3 regions of the Paenibacillus sp. MZ03-122A genome follow, and region 3 is predicted to be linked to each of the others. Evidence: riboswitches for the same ligand, from Rfam matches in the RefSeq annotation. Region 3 holds a riboswitch; each other region holds the start of a gene.
The links. A riboswitch is a leader RNA that binds a small molecule or an ion and turns the genes downstream of it on or off. The one in region 3 is predicted to bind glycine.
Positions count from the first base shown of each region.

Region 1 (6,525 bases), on a different contig from region 3:
GTTGCTGCTGGGTCTTGGACTTGATGAGTTCAGTATGAGCGCAACTTCTATTCTGCCAGCACGTAGTCAAATCTCCAAGTTGTCCCGTGCGGACATGGAAAAACTGGCTACAAAAGCTCTGGACATGCAAACAGCAGAACAGGTTGTTGAATTGGTTCAAAGCATCGAAGGCTAAGGAAGGGTATTACATTTCAAAGGTTATATCTTTTTCCAACAAAAAAATTGCTGTGTACATACAGCAGCCGGTATCTATTTAGATACCGGCTTTTTTGCATCCTTTAAGTAGAATTTGTTTTTAACTGCATGAGCAATTCAGTACAGGTTTGCGGGCTGCGGTAGTTTCGTCCAATCGTGTGACTGGAGTAGTATATGGTGCATTGAGCACCAGCTCAGGGTTCTCTTCCGCTTCCCGCGCAATATGAATCATAGTGTCGACAAAAGCATCAAGTGTTTCCTTACTTTCCGTCTCCGTGGGCTCGATCATGATGCACTCCTCTACATTCAGCGGGAAGTAAATTGTAGGCGGATGGTAGCCGAAATCAAGCAGCCGTTTGGCTACATCAAGCGTGCGCACTCCAAATTTTTTCAAGCTTCGCCCCGACATTACGAATTCGTGTTTGCAATGTCCAGGGTAGGGCAGGTCAAAATGTGGAGCGAGCCGATGCATCATGTAATTGGCATTGAGCACAGCGCATTCCGATACACGCTTTAAGCCATCAGGACCGTAGCTACGGATATAGGCGTAGGCACGAACGAGAATACCGAAGTTGCCGTAAAAGGCTTTAACCCGTCCAAAAGAATCTCCTTGTTCCCGGTCCCAGTGGTACACCCCCTGCGAATCACGTACGACAAGCGGCTTGGGCAAATAAGGGATGAGCCGTTGCTTTACGCCGACAGGCCCAGCGCCGGGGCCGCCGCCGCCGTGAGGGGTACTCATCGTTTTGTGCAAATTGAGATGCACTACATCGAAGCCCATATCGCCGGGACGAGTAATTCCCATGATGGCGTTGGAGTTCGCCCCGTCATAGTAGAGCAGACCACCCGCGTCATGCACGATGGCAGCAATGTCAGTGATTTGCTTCTCGAACAGTCCAAGCGTGTTCGGGTTGGTCAGCATGAGCGCAGCGGTGTCGTTGCCTACGGCTTGACGCAGCGCATCCAGATCCACCAGCCCCTCAGGGGTGGAGGGAAGGGTGACTGTTTCGAAGCCCGCGACGGTTGCGCTGGCGGGGTTCGTTCCGTGCGAGGAATCCGGCACGAGCACCTTGGTACGTCGCTCACCACGTGCTTCGTGGTATGAGCGAATCATCATCAGCCCGGTCCATTCGCCATGGGCGCCCGCGGCGGGCTGAAGTGTGACGGCATCCATGCCAGTTAACGCAGCCAAATCATTTTGGAGCGTATGCAGCAACTCCATGGCACCCTGGATGCTCTCCTCGGGCTGATATGGATGGATTTTGGCGAAGCCTGTATATCGGGCGACATCCTCATTCACTTTCGGATTGTATTTCATCGTACAGGAGCCGAGCGGATAAAATCCGTTGTCCACGCCGAAATTGCGCCGGGACAAGGCGGTATAATGCCGAATAACGTCTACTTCGTATACCTCGGGTAATGCCGCAGGTTCGCTGCGCAGCGCATAATCTGGCAAAAGCTCTGCCACCGGGCGACGGGGAACGTCGCACTCGGGAAGGGAATAGGCGATGCGACCCGGACGGCTCAATTCAAAAATGAGCGCTTGATCGTGTTCCTTCAACAGCCCTTGTTTCTGATCCTGTCCGGTGTGTGTCATAGCAATCCCCCCAAGGTGTGTACAAATTGGTCAATCTCTTCTTTGGTTCTTTGCTCCGTCACGGCAATCAACATGTGACCAGCAAGTTCCTCATAGTCCCGGCCCAAATCGTAGCCAGCGATAAATCCAGCAGCTAGCAGTTCGGCCTGGAGTTTGCTCATATCCGTACCCTCAGGCAGTCTAAGGGCAAACTCGTTAAAGGTCGGTGCGTTAAATGAGACAGTTACGCCCTTCAAGCTCAGCAATTGCTCTAAAGCATAACGGCTTTTATGCAAATTTAGCTCGGCTACTTCCTTGATCCCCTGTCTACCCATGACAGACAAGTATACAGATGCAGATAAAGCTAGCAACGCTTGATTGGAGCAAATGTTAGACGTGGCCTTTTCGCGGCGGATATGCTGTTCCCGCGCTTGCAAGGTCAGCACGAAGCCGCGTTTACCGTTACGGTCAGTGGTCTGACCCACAATACGGCCGGGGATACGGCGCATATGTGCCTGAGAAACGGCAAAGTATCCACAGGTCGGACCGCCGAGAGAAGAGGAGATGCCAAGTGGCTGCGCATCTCCTACCACAATATCCGCGCCCTGTTTGCCGGGTGTCTCCAGCAAGCCAAGTGCCAGTGGGTTGGCACTGACGACCAAAAGACCTTTGTGCGCATGGATGAGATCAGCCATCGGCTTCAGGTTTTCCACGGCTCCGAAAAAGTTGGGGCTTTGGACCAAAACAGCCGCAGTCTTTTCCGATACGGCCGCCGCTAACGCATTAGCATCCGTTACGCCGTCCGAACAGCCGATCTCCACGATGTCCAAATCCAATCCGCGTGCATAGGCTGCCAATACCTGACGTGCTTCCGGATGGACGGACCTTGATACGATAAGCTGTTTACGGCGGGTAGCTGCGGCGGACAGTGAGCCCGCTTCCGCCAGTGCAGTCGCTCCGTCGTACATGCTGGCATTAGCTACAGCCATGCCCGTCAATTCGCAAATATACGACTGAAATTCGAAAATGGCTTGTAGCTCGCCTTGGCTTACTTCCGGCTGATAGGGGGTGTAGGCTGTATAGAATTCCGAGCGTGAAGTGATGTGCTGGATGACGGACGGAATATGATGATCATAAATTCCTGCGCCAAGAAAGCTGGCATGTGTGTCTGTATTGGCGTTGTGTCCAGCAAGCTCGGCCAAGTGGCGGGTTAAGGCTCTCTCGCCGAGTCGAGAAGAAAGAGGGAGTTCCCCTTGATATCGAATGGCCTCTGGAATGTCACTGAATAAATCATCGATGGATGAAGCGCCGACCACACGCAGCATTTCGGTTTGATCCTGTTCAGTCATAGGGAGATAACGATGCTGCTTCATAGGTTCTGGCTCCTTTCGAAAATCAAAATTTAAATCGTAAATTAGTTAATAAAAAAGTGTGAGATGAAAACCCGGAAGTACATATCTGACATGTTTGCTTTATAGAAATGAGGAGAGTTTAAGATCAGCGTGGGCGTTTATAAAAGGGTGCTGCCACCACCTCGGCACGCAGGCGTTTGCCACGAGTCTCAACCTCCAGCGGTGTGGAGAGGGCGCTAAAACGACTGTCTACCAAGGCGAGGCCGAGATTACGCTTCAAGGTGGGCGACTGAGTCCCCGTTGTGACCTCACCGATGTGTTGTCCTTCTGCGAATACCGGGTAATGGGCGCGAGGGATACCGCGATCCATCATTTCCAGCCCGATTAATTTGCGAGGAATCCCTTGATCTTTCTGACGTTGCAGTGCTTCTCTACCGATAAAATCTCCTTTATTCAGCTTGACGAAGAACCCTAGACCGGCTTCGAGCGGTGAAATCGTGGCAGATAACTCCTGTCCGTACAGCGGCAACCGTGCCTCAAAGCGTAGGGTATCCCGAGCACCAAGTCCAGCGGGAATCAGCCCATACGACTCACCGGAACGAAGCAAACCCTCCCATACGGCTGGTGCTTCCGCAGCAGGTACATAAAACTCAAAACCGTCTTCGCCCGTATATCCGGTTCGTGAGACGAGTGCTTTTGCTCCGAACAATGGCACATTCTCATGGAAGCGGAAAGATGCCAGATTCGTAATGTCCGTATCTGCCACGGCTGCGGCAATACGTGCTGCTTCCGGTCCTTGCAACGCCAGCAATGCTATCGCATCAGACACATTCTCCATGTGAACGGATGCAGGCATATGGCGAATTAGCCAATCCCAATCCTTATCGATGTTAGAGGCGTTCACAACGAGCATGTAGCGCTCCGGTCCTTTGCAGTAAACAAGCAGGTCGTCTACTACCCCTCCATCGGGGTAACACAGGAGTGAATATTGTGCCTGACCTGGTTCCAACTGGCTGACATCATTTGTGGTCACCCTTTGCAGAAAAGCTTCGGCCTCTTTGCCTTCAACCAAAAATTCGCCCATATGCGATACATCGAATAAACCCGCACGTTGCCGGACGGCCTCATGCTCCTTTTGAATGCCGCTAAACTGAACGGGGAGCTCCCAGCCGCCAAAGTCAATACAACGAACCCCAGACTGCGTCCCGTAGGACGAATATAGCGGTGTTTTTCGCAAATTAGTCATTTTTCCACTCCTATTCGGTGTGATCGGCTAAACAAAAAAGACAGGCCGAAAAAAACGTATAGACGGCAGTCTACACTCTTTTTTCAGCTCTGTCCTTGATACCAGAAAGTTACCCCGGTATGTACCGGGTTTCCCCTTGGGTGATCCGCTCCAATAGCGAATGCTCTCCAGAGATGCGTCCGGCAGAGGTCCTTTTGCCTGAGAGATTCACCTGCAATGCAGGCTTACTCCTTCGGCGCTACCTTCGGGATCAACAGTATATTACCTGGCTTTGCAGATAACAACTTGATCCGATTCGCGTGCACAACTGTCCCACAAACCGCAACAGCTTGTGAATCTTTTTGGTAGTCTCTCCCTCCGCGTTCATCCGCGTTTGCAGTTGTCGGGGTGTTTCCCAAAGCATTTGCTATAACCCATTAATACGCAAATTCATTCAAAATGTCAATAAAAATGTCATCAAAAACAATAGAAAAAACATTTAATATATAAATAAGGATATGTAAGCGTTTGTTATAAGCTATCATATTTTTATATAGTACGCTATATGAGGTCATATGAAGTATTTTTGTTAGTATTATTGACATGAGTGTTCCTGTTGTCATAATCTTAACCTGTCTAATACAGGTGAGCAAAAGCGATTTTATTCATATGGAAGCGAGGGGAACAAAATGGGTGAAGTGAAGCAGCAACTTTGGTATACAGACGAACATGAGTGGGTTCAGCGCACAGAGAATGGAACGTTGCGGATTGGTATTACAGATTTTGCACAGCATCAACTGGGTGATATTGTTTTTGTAGAATTACCTGAGGCGGGAGTAACGATTGAGCAGGGAGCGGAAATCGGTACGATTGAATCGGTGAAGACGGTATCCGACCTTTTTGCTCCGGTGACGGGAACCGTATTAAAAGTGAATGAAGCGCTGGAAAGTACGCCTGAGCTAGTGAATGAATCTCCCTATGAAAAAGGTTGGATGATCGAAGTAGAGATAGATAAAGATGTGGAGGAAGCATTGGGCAAGCTACTGTCTGCGGATCAATACGAGCAGTTGATTTCCGATGTGCAATAATGAGCAATACAGCATGAAATAATAACGCTTTATTCTGGTTTTTTATATGGATATTGAATTAAATAAGAGCATCGTTAGTCCGCTCAGTTTTTGTATAAATAGTCGCTATGACCTGACATAGCGACTATTTTTTTGTTGTCTTTTAGAAGACGGATTTACGTTGTCTTCTCAGGCTTAGAAGAGAGCATCACTTTAAAATTGTGTAGATTTACAACAGTGTTTTTTCGACTAATTTCTATAGCTACAGGTCATATTAAGAAGAATTATGCAGGTCTAATACCTTCTCGGTTAATTTAAATTTAAATGTTGTCATCAACGTTCATGACGAAAGTACGTTTTCATTTCATTGATGAAGATAGCGCTGTCATTTAGTATGAATTTTAAGAAAAGGTAGTGATGCTTACCTACAAGGAGGATTTGAATATGAGTACATTGGACGCAAAGCCAAGTTCAAAAGGAGGCACTCGTGTCGCCGTACAGCGTTTTGGCCGTTTTCTCAGCGGTATGGTTATGCCCAATATGGGAGCATTTATCGCGTGGGGATTGATTACGGCACTCTTTATTCCGACCGGGTGGTTCCCAAACGAAGGTTTCGCACAACTGGTTGATCCGATGAAAAATTATTTGCTGCCGCTGCTGATTGGTTACACGGGAGGCACGATGATTCACGGACAACGTGGAGGTGTGATTGGTGCCATTATGACGATGGGTGTCATAGTGGGAGCCGATATCCCGATGTTCCTGGGCGCGATGGTCGCTGGTCCGCTGGCTGCGTGGATATTGAAGAAGTTCGACAAGGCCATTGAAGGCAAAGTCAGATCAGGCTTTGAAATGCTGGTCAATAATTTTTCGGCCGGGATTATCGGTGCCATTCTAGCACTGCTTGCCCATGTGGCGATCGGCCCGGTTGTACAAATGATCAGTCAAGTATTGTCGGCAGGGGTACAGTTCCTCGTGAACGCAGGGCTACTGCCGCTTGTCAACCTCATTATTGAGCCCGGAAAAGTATTATTTTTAAACAACGCGCTGAATCACGGAGTATTAAGTCCGATTGCGTTGGAGGAAGCTGCAAGAACAGGAAAATCCGTA
Region 1 covers NZ_JANAVI010000004.1:150,343-156,867, forward strand. The annotation lists gene ptsP (phosphoenolpyruvate--protein phosphotransferase) at 1-175, shown strand, start outside; gene gcvPB (aminomethyl-transferring glycine dehydrogenase subunit GcvPB) at 296-1,792, opposite strand; gene gcvPA (aminomethyl-transferring glycine dehydrogenase subunit GcvPA) at 1,789-3,144, opposite strand; gene gcvT (glycine cleavage system aminomethyltransferase GcvT) at 3,269-4,369, opposite strand; glycine riboswitch at 4,546-4,694, opposite strand; gene gcvH (glycine cleavage system protein GcvH) at 5,038-5,436, shown strand; gene NLX74_RS10795 (PTS mannitol transporter subunit IIBC) at 5,860-6,525, shown strand, end outside.
Region 1: another riboswitch for glycine. It lies ahead of gcvT (glycine cleavage system aminomethyltransferase GcvT); the one in region 3 lies ahead of sdaAB (L-serine ammonia-lyase, iron-sulfur-dependent subunit beta).

Region 2 (6,525 bases), on a different contig from region 3:
CCTTTTGGAATTTATGAATTAATCGTTTGTCCTTTTTCTTCTACTTGGATAGCAGCCCCTACATTGGCACCTGCAAGAATGCCCTTTTTCTTATTAGGATACAGAGAATCCATATAGGTTCGGGTTTCTGCAACTACAATTCCTGATAAGCCGAGCAGTGCAATCAGGTTCGGGAAAGCCATCATTGCGTTAAAGATATCTGCCAGCAACCAAATGGCTTCCAACTTGATGAACGCACCTCCTGCTACAAGTGCGATGAACAGATAACGGTATGGTTTAATCCATTTGACACCCAGTAAATATTCAACACAACGTTCTCCGTAGTAATTCCAGCCCAGTATCGTTGTAAATGCAAATAAAATAAGGCTAATCGTCACGAGCTCTGCACCAGCCGGAAAGGCACTGGAAAACGCATGCTGGGTCATCAGACCTCCATCGTCATTTCCACTCCATATTCCCGTAACCAGCAACGTAAATCCCGTCAGATTACAAATAATCATCGTATCAATAAATACGCCTGTCATGGATATCAGCCCTTGTTCTGCAGGCCATTTCGTCTTAGCAGCAGCTGCTGCAATTGGCGCACTTCCCAAACCGGCTTCATTAGCAAAAATACCTCTGGCAACTCCGCTTCGCATCGCCAACATAATCGTCGCTCCGGCAAATCCACCCGTTGCAGATGTGGTCGAGAAGGCCCCTTGTAATACTAAAGCAATCGCATGAGGAAGCTCTCCTGCAAACTTAATGAGTACAATTAAGCAAACTACGATATAGAGCCCCGACATGAATGGAACAATCTTTGTGGATACCTTGGCAATACTTTTGAGTCCTCCAATCGTAACAACAGCAGTTAACACGGAAATAATGATCGCTGTAACTACCGTTGGCACTCCAAAGCTACTTTCCGTCGAAGAAACGATAGCCTTTACTTGCGGAAAAGTACCGATTCCAAATAGGGCTACAAGAACACCAGAAAAGGCAAACAACATCGCCAGCGGCTTGAAACGGCGGCCAAGTCCGTTTTCAATATAATACATCGGACCACCCGAAAATTGTCCGTTCCGGTCTTTAACACGGTATTTAACAGATAATAATCCTTCCGCATATTTGGTTGCCATCCCGAAAAAAGCTGCAACCAGCATCCAGAATAATGAACCGGGCCCACCCAGTTTGATTGCTGTTGCCACGCCGACGATACTTCCTGTACCTACAGTAGCTGCCAGTGCCGTACTCAATGCTCCGAAGCTGCTTACATCTCCGCTACCTTCGTCCGGCGCTTTACCAATTAGCTTGAGCGCCAAAGGCAATCGAATAACCTGGAGCAGCTTCAAACGGATCGTTAGCCACAACCCAGTGCCCATTACGAGAATAAGAAGCGGCGCTCCCCATATCCAGCTGTCAATCGTTTCCAATACATGTACCAAATTCATTTCAACCCGCTCCTCCAGCATATTAGAAAACAAAAAAGAGTCAAATCAGCTGATTCGACTCCTGGAGAGGTTAAAGGCACGAAAAAATACAACCATCTTGTGCAGGTTACTACCTCTAATAGCTCATAAAAAAGCCTAGGGTATTCCCTGTCACAGGTTATTCGCGTCTCTGTCCTTTTGCCTGAGAGTTTAAGCAGATGTTATCTGCGGTGCACCTTCGGCGCCCAATTAAGGGTCTCTCCAGAGTTCTGTCCGTTTACGGTCCCCGCTTGTTGCTGTAATCAGCCTAAGCACCTGAGAGTTTTGCCCCTTCGGTCGGAACTTTCGTTCCATCTCCCGCAAACATCAACCAGACATATGAAATTTTTATTCATTATACAGAAAACTTTCAGCTTATTACAAGTGAAAAGTTTGTGAAGCCCTCTGAAATATTATTATGTCTATCAAAAAAGCGGATATAGCAAATTTCATCCTTAGGATGTCTTCTGCTATATCCGCCCGAGATGATATGGAATTACAATTCTTCACCATTGGTTGCTATCACATTTTTATACCAGTTAAATGAGTCCTTTTTGGAGCGTTTGAGCGTTCCGTTACCGTCATCATCCAGATCAACGTAAATAAATCCGTAGCGCTTGGACATTTCGGATGTAGACATGCTCACAAGGTCGATAGGACCCCAGCTGGTGTAACCAATCAGATCAACACCGTCGGCAATCGCTTCCTTCATTGGGCAATATGCTGACGCAAGTAATCAATGCGATACGTGTCATACACAGAGGTCAATAACCACACCGCCACCGGTGAACGGGCTCATGGTCATTACATTGATTTCATTAAAGGTCATCCAGTATTTCACTTTATCCTTATAGCGTGTAAACACTGTTTCGGCATAATTTACGTAATGCTATGACTTCACGACCCAGCCAGCCATTATACTTCTGAGTCAGACCTAGCGGTGTCTCATAATGTGACAATAATACTTTAAAGCCCATTTCAGCGAACAATGCAACCTAACGATAACCGTTCTCCTTTGAAATGCATTGACAGATACCTTAAAATAGACGTAATGCCTTCATAAGCATCCTAATCGTTGTAACGCGTTTCATGTCAAGTATTTTTTCTTATGTGAGGAGAAGCACCATGTCGAATCTTGATCAAATTGCAAAACTGGCGGGCTTTTCCAAAGCTACGGTATCCAGAGTATTAAATCAGTCCCCCCATGTTAGTCACGAAACAAGAGCTAAAATTTTGAAAATCATGCAGGAATTAGATTATGTTCCTAATCGAAATGCCATTTCTCTATCCAAGGGTCAGACGCTTCAGATCGGTATCATTACTTCAACTATTAATGAAATTGTTCTCGCTTTTCTGGACAGCTTTGTGGAAGTAGCGGGCCAAAATGAATTTCAAACCATTATTTATACTTCGGGAGAAGACAAAAAGAAAGAGCTTCAAGCCTTTGAGGATTTAAAAAGAAAAAGAGTCGATGCGCTGGTCATCATTTCCTGCGTGAATGACACTGATTTTTTGAGCACCTATTGCAAATATGGCCCGATCGTGTCGTGGCAACGAATGGAGCATACCGATATTCGCTCCGTCGCTATGGATCAGTATGAAGGATATATGTTAGCGCTCAAACATTTGATACAAAAAGGCTATACTCGTATAGCCAATGCTTTTGGCCGTCCGAGCAGTATTAATACCCATAGTAGACAACGAGCCTACGAACAGATCATGAGTGAGCACAATCTGCCAGTGTTGCAACACTGGAATCACTCTTCTATTTATAATATCCGTGATGGCGAACAGGTCGTACGGGATTTGTTACAGCATCCGGACGAATTTCCAGAGGCTATTTTATGTGCTAACGATTATGTAGCAGTGGGCATTCTCTGCGAAGCACGCAGACAAAAACTGAACGTACCGGAAAATCTGGCAATTGTTGGATTCGATAACACGGATTTGGCGCATACGCTGGGGATTACAACGATTCAAAATCCTATCATGGCTCAAGCACAAAATGCCTTTTTCATGCTTTCCCCTCAGCTGATGGGACGCCAAATGAAGCTTCATTCGCTAGAGTACAGCCTCATTGAACGTACGACTACATAAGGTAACGATGTACTTGCAAATTAGGCAAAAGGGCCTTGATAAGAAATATTTTTTGTCGAAACAGAATAAAATATGTTGAAATCGCTTTTTTTTGTGCTACAATAGCACTATATCGAAGGATTGTGACCGGTGATGCGGGCAATGCCTGAGTTCAATTGAGTGCTATTGCTAACAATAGTATTGAATTGTGCTTAGGCATTTTTTATTGGTAAAGGATGGGAGGGGGAACTTCAATGATTATTGAGAAGGTGCTCAATAACAACGTCCTATTGACTAAAAACGATAAAGGCAAAGAGGTCATCGTGATGGGAAGAGGTATTTCCTTCAAAAAGGTGGCTGGCGATCAAGTCGATGATGATAAAATAGATAAGATTTTCATGTTAAATGAAAACGAGTTCACGGCCAAACTAACCGAGTTGCTGAACGATATTCCTGTATCTCATCTGGAGGTCGTGAATGAAATTGTAAAGCATGCAACGGAAGTATTGGATACGGAGTTAAGCGATAATATTTATTTAACGTTGACCGACCATATTCATTTTGCCATACAACGGCAAGAAAAAGGACTGGCACTCCAAAACGCGATGCTGTATGAAATTAAACGCTTTTACAAAAAAGAATTTGCAGTTGGGCTGGATGCTCTCCAAAAAATTGAAAATACGCTCGGAGTAAAATTAGGCGAAGATGAAGCGGGATTTATTGCATTGCATGTGGTGAATGCACGGATCGACGGTAACGAAATGAAATCCACACTAAAAATGACCGAGATTGTCCAACATATCTTGAACATTATTACGTATCATTACGGAATTGTGCTGGATGAGTCTTCTTTTAGCTATTCGAGATTTTTGACACATTTGCAATATTTTGCGATGCGAGTGATTCGCAAAGAAGTCATTCACAGTGGTGAAGAATTTTTGTACAACCAGGTGAAGCAGACGTATACCGAAGCTTTTGCTTGTGCTCAAAAGATCAATGAGTATCTGGAAAAAACATACGATCAATATTTAAGCAAGGATGAATACGTATATCTAACTATCCATATTCATCGCGTAACTGAACGTAATAACATATAAGACTAACAACTTCATACCTTCATCGTTCATGGATTGTGACTGGTAAGGCAGGCAAAACCTAAACTGATGGTGAAATCGACGTTCCTCTATAGGAGAGAGTGCGTAGTTTTCACCACGAGTTTAGGTTTTTCTTGTTTACAAGTTTTAAAAAAAGATGCACGCCGGCGTATCTTAGCAACAGCTGTAAACAGTAAATCCTATCAGTAGCAAGAATAACCCATAAGGAGTTCTGAACATGAGTGATAAAGAACTATCTAAAAAAATAGTGACCCTCGTTGGTGGCGAAGAGAATGTCAATTCGGTATTCCATTGCGCTACACGCTTGAGATTTAAATTAAATGATCGTACAAAAGCAGACAAAGCCGCACTGGAAGCAACCCCTGGTGTCATTACCGTAGTGGAAAGCAGCGGCCAGTTTCAAGTGGTTATCGGCAACAATGTAGGTCAAGTGTTTGAGCATATGATGGCAGAAACAAATTTACAGGATGCTGACAATCCAAATGCGAAAAAGGAAGAGTCTTCCGAAAAAACGAATTTCCTTGGAAAAGCGGTCGATATCATTTCCAGCATTTTTTCTCCTCTTTTGGGAGCTCTTGCAGGGGCGGGTTTGCTCAAAGGGATTCTGGCCTTAATTTTGTCGCTCCAATGGATTGATAATACAAGCGGTACGTATCTGATTCTGAACGCCGCTTCAGACAGTGTATTTTATTTCTTGCCTCTATTTCTGGCTATTACATCATCCCGTAAATTTAAGACAAATGCCTTTGTATCTGTCGCAGTTGCTGGAGCCCTTGTCTACCCGGATGTTATTGCAGCGGTGGACAATCCGGCAAAACTGGCTTTTCTCGGGATTCCAATCATTTTAATTAAATACAGTTCCAGCGTAATCCCAATTATTCTCGCGGTATGGGTACAGTCCTATGTGGAGCGCTGGTTCAATTCCTTTATCCATCAATCGGTTAAAAACATTATCGTACCTATGCTATCACTACTGGTCGTTGTTCCGTTGACGTTTTTGGCCTTTGGTCCAGTCGGTAACCTGATCAGTCAGGGCTTGGCGAACGGTTTTACATGGGTATACAATTTAAGCCCATTGATCGCCGGAGCTGTTGCCGGAGCATTCTGGCAAGTATTTGTTATTTTCGGCGTACACTGGGGCTTTGTTCCTATCATGCTGTCCAATATTCAAACATTGGGTTATGACACGATGCTTCCGATGCTTACAGCAGCTGTACTTTCTCAAGCCGGTGCAACACTGGGGGTATTCCTGAAATCCCGGAACACCCAGATGAAGGCTTTGGCTGGTTCCTCTACACTGGCAGCTGTATTTGGGATTACTGAACCAACGATTTATGGTGTAACTTTGAAATTGAAAAAGCCTTTCATTTATGCTTGCATTTCCGGTGGTATTGGGGGCGCTATTATCGCTTCTGGCGGAGCGACTGCAAAATCCTTCTCCCTGCCTAGTTTACTGGCGTTGCCAACTTATTTTGGAACTGGATTCTTGTGGGTAGTCATCGGTTTGCTCGTTGCCTTTGTACTCGCAGTTGTGTTGGTTATGATTTTGGGCTTTGAAGATCCAAAAGAAGAAACTGCAAAAACAGAAGCTGCACCCGTAAAGAAAGAAGTGGCAATCGAGAAAGAAATTCTCGTAAGCCCACTGCAAGGTAAAGTATTGCCTTTGGAACAATCTTCTGATGTTGCTTTTGCTTCAGGTGCTATGGGAAAAGGAATCCTCATTGATCCTACAGAGGGTGTGCTGACATCCCCTGTCAATGGAACGATTACGACAGTATTCCCGACCGGACATGCAATCGGTATTACTTCCAATGACGGAGCAGAAATTCTGATTCACGTGGGTGTGAATACAGTGAAGCTGAAAGGACAATTCTTTGACAAGCACG
Region 2 covers NZ_JANAVI010000006.1:64,201-70,725, forward strand. The annotation lists gene NLX74_RS14545 (alanine/glycine:cation symporter family protein) at 12-1,430, opposite strand; glycine riboswitch at 1,590-1,684, opposite strand; glycine riboswitch at 1,703-1,779, opposite strand; partial or broken gene NLX74_RS26010 (family 1 glycosylhydrolase) at 1,945-2,210, opposite strand; gene NLX74_RS26015 (family 1 glycosylhydrolase) at 2,200-2,313, opposite strand; gene NLX74_RS14560 (LacI family DNA-binding transcriptional regulator) at 2,574-3,545, shown strand; gene licT (BglG family transcription antiterminator LicT) at 3,779-4,621, shown strand; gene NLX74_RS14570 (beta-glucoside-specific PTS transporter subunit IIABC) at 4,857-6,525, shown strand, end outside.
Region 2: another riboswitch for glycine. It lies ahead of NLX74_RS14545 (alanine/glycine:cation symporter family protein); the one in region 3 lies ahead of sdaAB (L-serine ammonia-lyase, iron-sulfur-dependent subunit beta).

Region 3 (6,525 bases):
CATGCGGATACTGATCATACACACGCACAGGATTCGGTATATCTACACTTTCCAGCAGCTCCAGCACACGTTCCCTTTTTTGCTTCGTAGATAGTGACGTATGATAATCAAGATTTTCCTCAATCTGCTTGCCAATGCTCATCAACGGGTTGAGTGCTGTCAGCGGGTCCTGAAAAATCATGCCAATGCCCGCTCCGCGGATTTTATTCATTTGCCCTGAAGAAAGACGGTTCAGGTCCGTGCCTTTAAAAAGGACCTCTCCCTCTACACGTGTGCGTTCCATGTCATGCAGTTGCGGGATAGAAAGCGCCAGCGCGCTTTTGCCACAGCCAGATTCTCCGACTACAGCCAGCACTTCATTGGGGTTGACCGTCAGATCCAGATGGTCGACTGCGGGGTGATATTGATCCTTGATGCGAAAAGAGACGGATAATCCTTTAATTTCCAACACAGGTTCGATATTCAATGCGCGCTTCCTCCATTCTCCATGGTCTTGTCCCGCTTATTCTCACCATGTTTGATGTTTAAAACCTCTCATGAACATTACATACCGTTTTTGTCGGAATAATTTGAATACATCCTATCACCAGTATATGGATATATCAATTAAGATTATGCTATCAACATCATTTAAAAAATCAATGATCCAGCAGTAGCGCGGCCTTTCTGGCACAAAATGTAATGAAATAACCAACCACAGGTTAATTTTCATCACAAAAAAAGTCGCCTGATCCCTCTCAGGGATCAAACGACTAACTAGCACCAGCTCACATTGAGCTCCTCACGATAATTACGAAGCCGCTCCATAGGAGCCAGACTTGAACGTTCTTGGATCGTACCATTTGTAACCTGCTGCTGGAGCAGACCAAGGCTCAGCCTGCGGTTCCGTGGAAGCCGCAGGCTCCTCGAATGGCAGAAGCTTCGTTGGTTGATCCAGAGTCAAACCTGCCACATCAGACAATTTCGTGTAGTCCTGCTTCCATGCAAGCCATTGGACCGTTTGCACCAGAAAGGTGGAATCATCCACTTCCTCGAAACCATCATATGTCTTCTTCGACTGTCCGTTTTCCTCACGCACATATTTCGGTGTAGCATCTTCTACAGGGGAAGAATCACCGATGAACGCTGCCTTGCCTTGACCTACCTTGGAGATAGCGGCATAAGGCCCTTCTGCACGGCCCCCGCCATTATAAACTCCCTGGTCTACAGCATTCCCCCATTTTTTCGTGCCTGAAGGGATATAAGCAATGCCTTTAGCCTTGGTAGGATCAATAATAGCCAGCGTAGATCCTGCATGCATTGCAATCGAGCGCACACCCTTGGTAATGCCGAAAGATTGATCTGCGGCTACAATGTCAGTAGCATTCACGTCACCAAGCGCATTATAACGGAAACGAACACCAAAGTTGGTCGCCAGCCAATCGGAGCTTGTTAATCCTTGCATCGCCGGTGATGCTGCTTCTTCTGCTGTCATGCCTTTGGCCGGATTAGTATAGGCTCCACGACGGTAGCCATTCATAACCTCGGAGGAATCCCAACGGTTTTTGTTACGGTCCGCATTATAATGATCGGAGATGAAGAAGACGCTCCCCCCGGTATTCACGTATTGCAACAGGGCAGCCTGCTCGGATGCCTTAAAGGCAACATTCGCTTCACCAATAATGAACACATCATATTGGCGCAGCTTGTCATATGTTATGGCCTGCTCTCCATAAGTAAAAGGAATGGGACGATTCAATTGGTCTACCGTAAAGCCTACATTACGCAGTCCATTGGCAAAGTCGGAGAAGGCGCCTTCAATGACCCAATCTGCTGCTCCAGCAGTCTGTGCGTGCGTATTATCGAACAGCACCTTTTTGCCTTTTCCATCCGGCAATGTAGTACCGGGTTGACCCGGGTTGCCAGGTTCGCCAGGTTCGCCAGGTTCGCCAGGTTCACCTGGTTCCCCCGGCTCGCTTCCGCTCACCAGTTCAACAGCGCTTGGGCTTTTCACTCCACCAAAATTATTGTAGGCGCCGAGTGTACCCGTCACACGAATTTTGCTGCCGATTAGCTCAGGATGGCCTGACAGCCCAAATTGCCCTCTGTACGCTGAAGTCAGCTGTACATCCAATAGATTAGACGTATTACGTTCATTTGCCTGATCGGCAATCAGTACGTTAAAATCATTCGCGAACGGAGAAGAAAAGTTAGCCGTTTTCGATCCGGTAGCATGTCCGACGATGTAGCCTTCCACCGTCACCGTACCTCCACTACTTTGGCCCTGAAGTGCTTCGGCTACTGTCAATGCTCCCTCTGCCTTGACCTGACCGAATGGAACGAAGATCCCGATCAGCAGTGATACGATTGCTGCTAGATGCAGCATCCCTTTTAAGCGTGAACCTGTGAACCGCAAGCCTTTTACCATACGTCAATATCCCTCCTATGTTTTCCATAAATGTACTTGTCCTTTATCAGATTAGCCGCCAATCTTCTAATTCCTTCCTAATTTCATCCATAATTATGTAAATTTTAATCTTTTTTATTGGAAACGCACCTGTTTATGTAAAAATTGAACCCTGTGATTGACACCGAGCACAGCATACATTACCCTAAGAAAGACATGTAGAACGGTATACGCGAATGAAGATGACGGGAGAGTCTGTCCAGGGAGCCTACACTCTGGCGGCACCGAAGGAGCAAGACGCCAGCACCCGGCTGGCGGATAATCTCTCAGGTCCATGTATCGTCATCTGACGCAACTCTGGAGAGAGCGCAAGCCACCCAAGGGGTAAGGCGGTAAGAACACCGCACGAAACTCTCAGGTAACGAGGACAGAGATAAGGGAAACTTCCTTATCCTGTCCTTTTTTGTGCTCACATTGTGCGTCAGCATTAGGAACCGTCATAACCGCGCAAAGACGCGGAAATACCATATAGTATGGTATTAGAACATACAGGGGGCCACACCATGCGTTTCAAAGATGTATTTTCTATTATCGGCCCGGCCATGACCGGACCTTCCAGTTCACACACCGCAGGCGCGGTGCGACTCGCACGCGTTGCCCGGCACTGGCTCGGAGCGCAGCCTGACCGTGCCCGCATGACATTATACGGCTCCTTTGCCGATACGTATAAAGGACATGGTACAGATCTGGCGCTCATCGCAGGACTGCTTAATTACGATACGGACGATCACCGGATTCCCGATGCCGAGCAATGGGCCGAACAAGCCGGGATGGCCGTGGAATTCGCCGTTAGCGGACTCCCCGCCCCTCATCCGAACACTGTCCGTTTCGAGCTGTGGAAGGGCGAGGATCAGCGCACACTGTTGGGCTCCTCCATCGGCGGCGGCAGCATCCATGTCCAGCAACTGAACGAATTCCGGGTCAATCTGACCGGGGAGCTGCCTACGCTGGTGCTTCTCCACTCAGATAAGCCCGGTACATTGGGCGCGATAACTTCAGCGCTGGGCGCGGCTCACATTAACATTGCCTATATGCACGTAGATCGCAAGGGCCGGGATGGTGAAGCACTCACCGCCATTGAAACGGACAGTTCTGCTCCAGCTGAACTGATTGCGGAACTGCGTTCTTTACCTCATATGTATGAAATTAAGATGATTAATTTGAAAAAAGGAGCTGAATCCGATGCGGTTTAGCCATCTGCATGAAATCAGCGCTTTATGCGCTGAAGAATCCACCACAATTGGCCGCTTGATGATTCAAGAACAGGTACAAGAGACGAATACAACGGAGGAAGAAATCTTCCGCCAAATGTCTGATTATTATGAAGTCATGAAGGAAGCCGTTCATCGCGGACAGACACAAGACACCGTATCCCGCAGTGGATTGACGGGCGGGGACGGCAAGCGCCTAGCCGAGTATCTGCGGGCAGGGGAAACTTGCTCCGGTGATGCCTCCGCGCTCGCCATGGCTTATGCCCTCTCCGTGTCGGAGGTTAATGCATCCATGGGTCGCATTGTCGCCACGCCTACCGCAGGCTCATGTGGGGTTATCCCTGGTGTATTTATCAGTGCGCAGGAGCGGTTCGGCTGGGATGATGAGCATATGGTGCACGGCCTATTCGCCGCTGGTGCTATTGGCTACGTGATCGCCAACAACTCCTTCATTTCTGGCGCGGAGGGAGGCTGTCAGGCTGAGATTGGCTCAGCTATCGGGATGGCCGCTGGCGCTATGGTCGAGCTGCGCGGTGGTACGCCTGAACAGGCTGTTCACGCCGTGGGTCTCGCCCTTAAGAACACGCTCGGCCTGATTTGCGACCCCGTCGCCGGACTCGTGGAGATTCCGTGCATCGTGCGCAACGGGCTGGGAGCCGTGACTGCGCTTGCCGCAGCGGACATGGCTTTGGCGGGTGTGCGCAGCGCTATTCCGTCTGACGAAGTCATTGACGTAATGCTTGAAGTCGGCAGTGAGATGCCGTCGAAGCACCGCGAGACCGCCAAAGGCGGGTTGGCCCAGACGCCGACTGGCAAGCGTTTGACCGAATCACTTACACGCAACACACCGACCAAGAAAGATAAGTCATAATTTATAAGCGGTGCCTCCTTAAAATAAAAGAGCAAGCCTATCGTCCTTGGACGTATGCTTGCTCTCTTTTTTACTGAACGGTTACCTGTACCTTCGTCATTTTACCTGCATATTTCACAGTAATTACAGCTTTACCCTTGCCCTGTGCCTTAATGTTACCGTCTTTGACGGTCGCAACAATAATTCTGGACGAGGACCAGACAGCCGGTTTGGAAACATCCTTCTCCGACTCATCCTTATACGTGGCTGTAGCCGTAACCTTAGCCAGCTGTCCTGCCTTCAAATTCAAAGCAACTTCGTCTGTTTGCAGGTATTTAAGCGTATCAACATCCACGGGTACACTAATTACCTTCCCGCCAAACTTCGCCTGAATGTTAGCTTTACCGTAGCTAACCGCAGTAACCTGACCCTTTTTAACAGTGGCTACCTTATAATTAGACGTTTTCCATTCAGCTTGGGCCGTAACGTCCTTTTCTTTACCATCACTCGATTTAACCACAATCGCGATGGTTTTTTGATCTCCAGATTTGAGCGATAGCGCGATTGCATCCGCTTCAATCTTTTGCGCTACGTCCACTTCTACCGTAAACGTAATGTTTTGCTTGCCATATGAAGCAGTCACAGTTGCCTTACCGCTACCATTCGCTTTAATCAAACCTTCGCTAACCTCAACCACTTTTACATTGCTAGTTGTCCAGGTGGCGTCCTTAGTTACATCTGTTTTTGTACCGCCACTCTTAACTCCTGTTACTTTCAGTTGCTTCGTTTCCTGAGCACCAAGCGCAATTACACGCGAGTCTGTTTCCAGACGGTCTACAAGGCCTACTTGCACGTTAATCGTCAGTTTTTTGCCATTATAGGTCGCTGTAATAACCGCTTTACCAGCGGATTTACCCGTAATCGTTCCTTTGGACACAGAGGCAATATCTTCTGCGCTTGAAGTCCATTCTGCATCCTGTGTTACATCTTCTTTACGTCCATCCGCATAAGTAGCCGTCAAAGTTGCAGTATAGTCCTCATCAATATCAATCGTTGCCGTTTTGGAGGACAGAGACAGATCACCGGGTACATTTACGGATACCGTAGCTGTAACTGTTTTGCCACCATAAGAAGCGGTGATCGTAGCCTCACCTGTTTTATAACCCGTGACTTCTCCCGCACTGACAAAAGCGATATCTTCATTGCTGGACTTCCACTCTGCCTTACTTGTGATATCTTCTTCCGTACCTGTTACATACGTTGCGGTCAGCTTGAGCTTTTTGGATTCCTTGGCATTCAGGCTCAGCTTGTCCTCACTCAAATCCAGATATCTGGAGGTTTCGACATCTGTCTTGATCGAAACGGTCTTATCTCCATACTTAGCGGTCACCGTAGCCGAACCCGCTCCAATCGCCATAATCGTTCCCTTATTCACAGTCGCAATTTTTTCATCGCTTGATGTCCAAGTAGCTTTATCTGTGATATTCGTTACCGTCCCATCCGGATAAACGGCAGAAACTTGTACTTTTTTAGATTCATCTAGACGGAGAAAAATATTGGATTCACTGGCTTTCAACTTATTCGTTTGATCGACATCCACCGAAATCGTAGCGGACATCGTGCCATATTTACCTGTAATTGTCGCCTTTCCCGCGCTATAGCCGGTAATGGTGCCTTTCAGTACATCCGCCACAGCTGCATTGCTGGTGCTCCACTCAGCGGACTCTGTCACGTCCTGTACCGATCCATCCGGGAACGTCGCTGAAAGCTTAACCTTCTCAGTATCCTTCAACAAAAGAGAAACCTCTGATGAACTGACATCGAGGCGTTTAACCTGCTCCACCTGCACAGCAATGGTTACGGTCTGTTGACCATATACGGCCTTAATATTAGCTGTACCTGCTCCCTGAGCGGTAACCAATCCGTTCACTACTGTGGCTACCTTTTGATTATCGGAGGTCCAAGTAGCATCACCCGAAACCTGAGCTGTTGTATTATCACTGTATGTCGCTGTCAAA
Region 3 covers NZ_JANAVI010000005.1:11,729-18,253, reverse strand. The annotation lists gene NLX74_RS12270 (ABC transporter ATP-binding protein) at 1-466, opposite strand, end outside; gene NLX74_RS12265 (DUF6359 domain-containing protein) at 791-2,407, opposite strand; glycine riboswitch at 2,623-2,738, shown strand; gene sdaAB (L-serine ammonia-lyase, iron-sulfur-dependent subunit beta) at 2,950-3,639, shown strand; gene sdaAA (L-serine ammonia-lyase, iron-sulfur-dependent, subunit alpha) at 3,629-4,528, shown strand; gene NLX74_RS12250 (Ig-like domain-containing protein) at 4,599-6,525, opposite strand, start outside.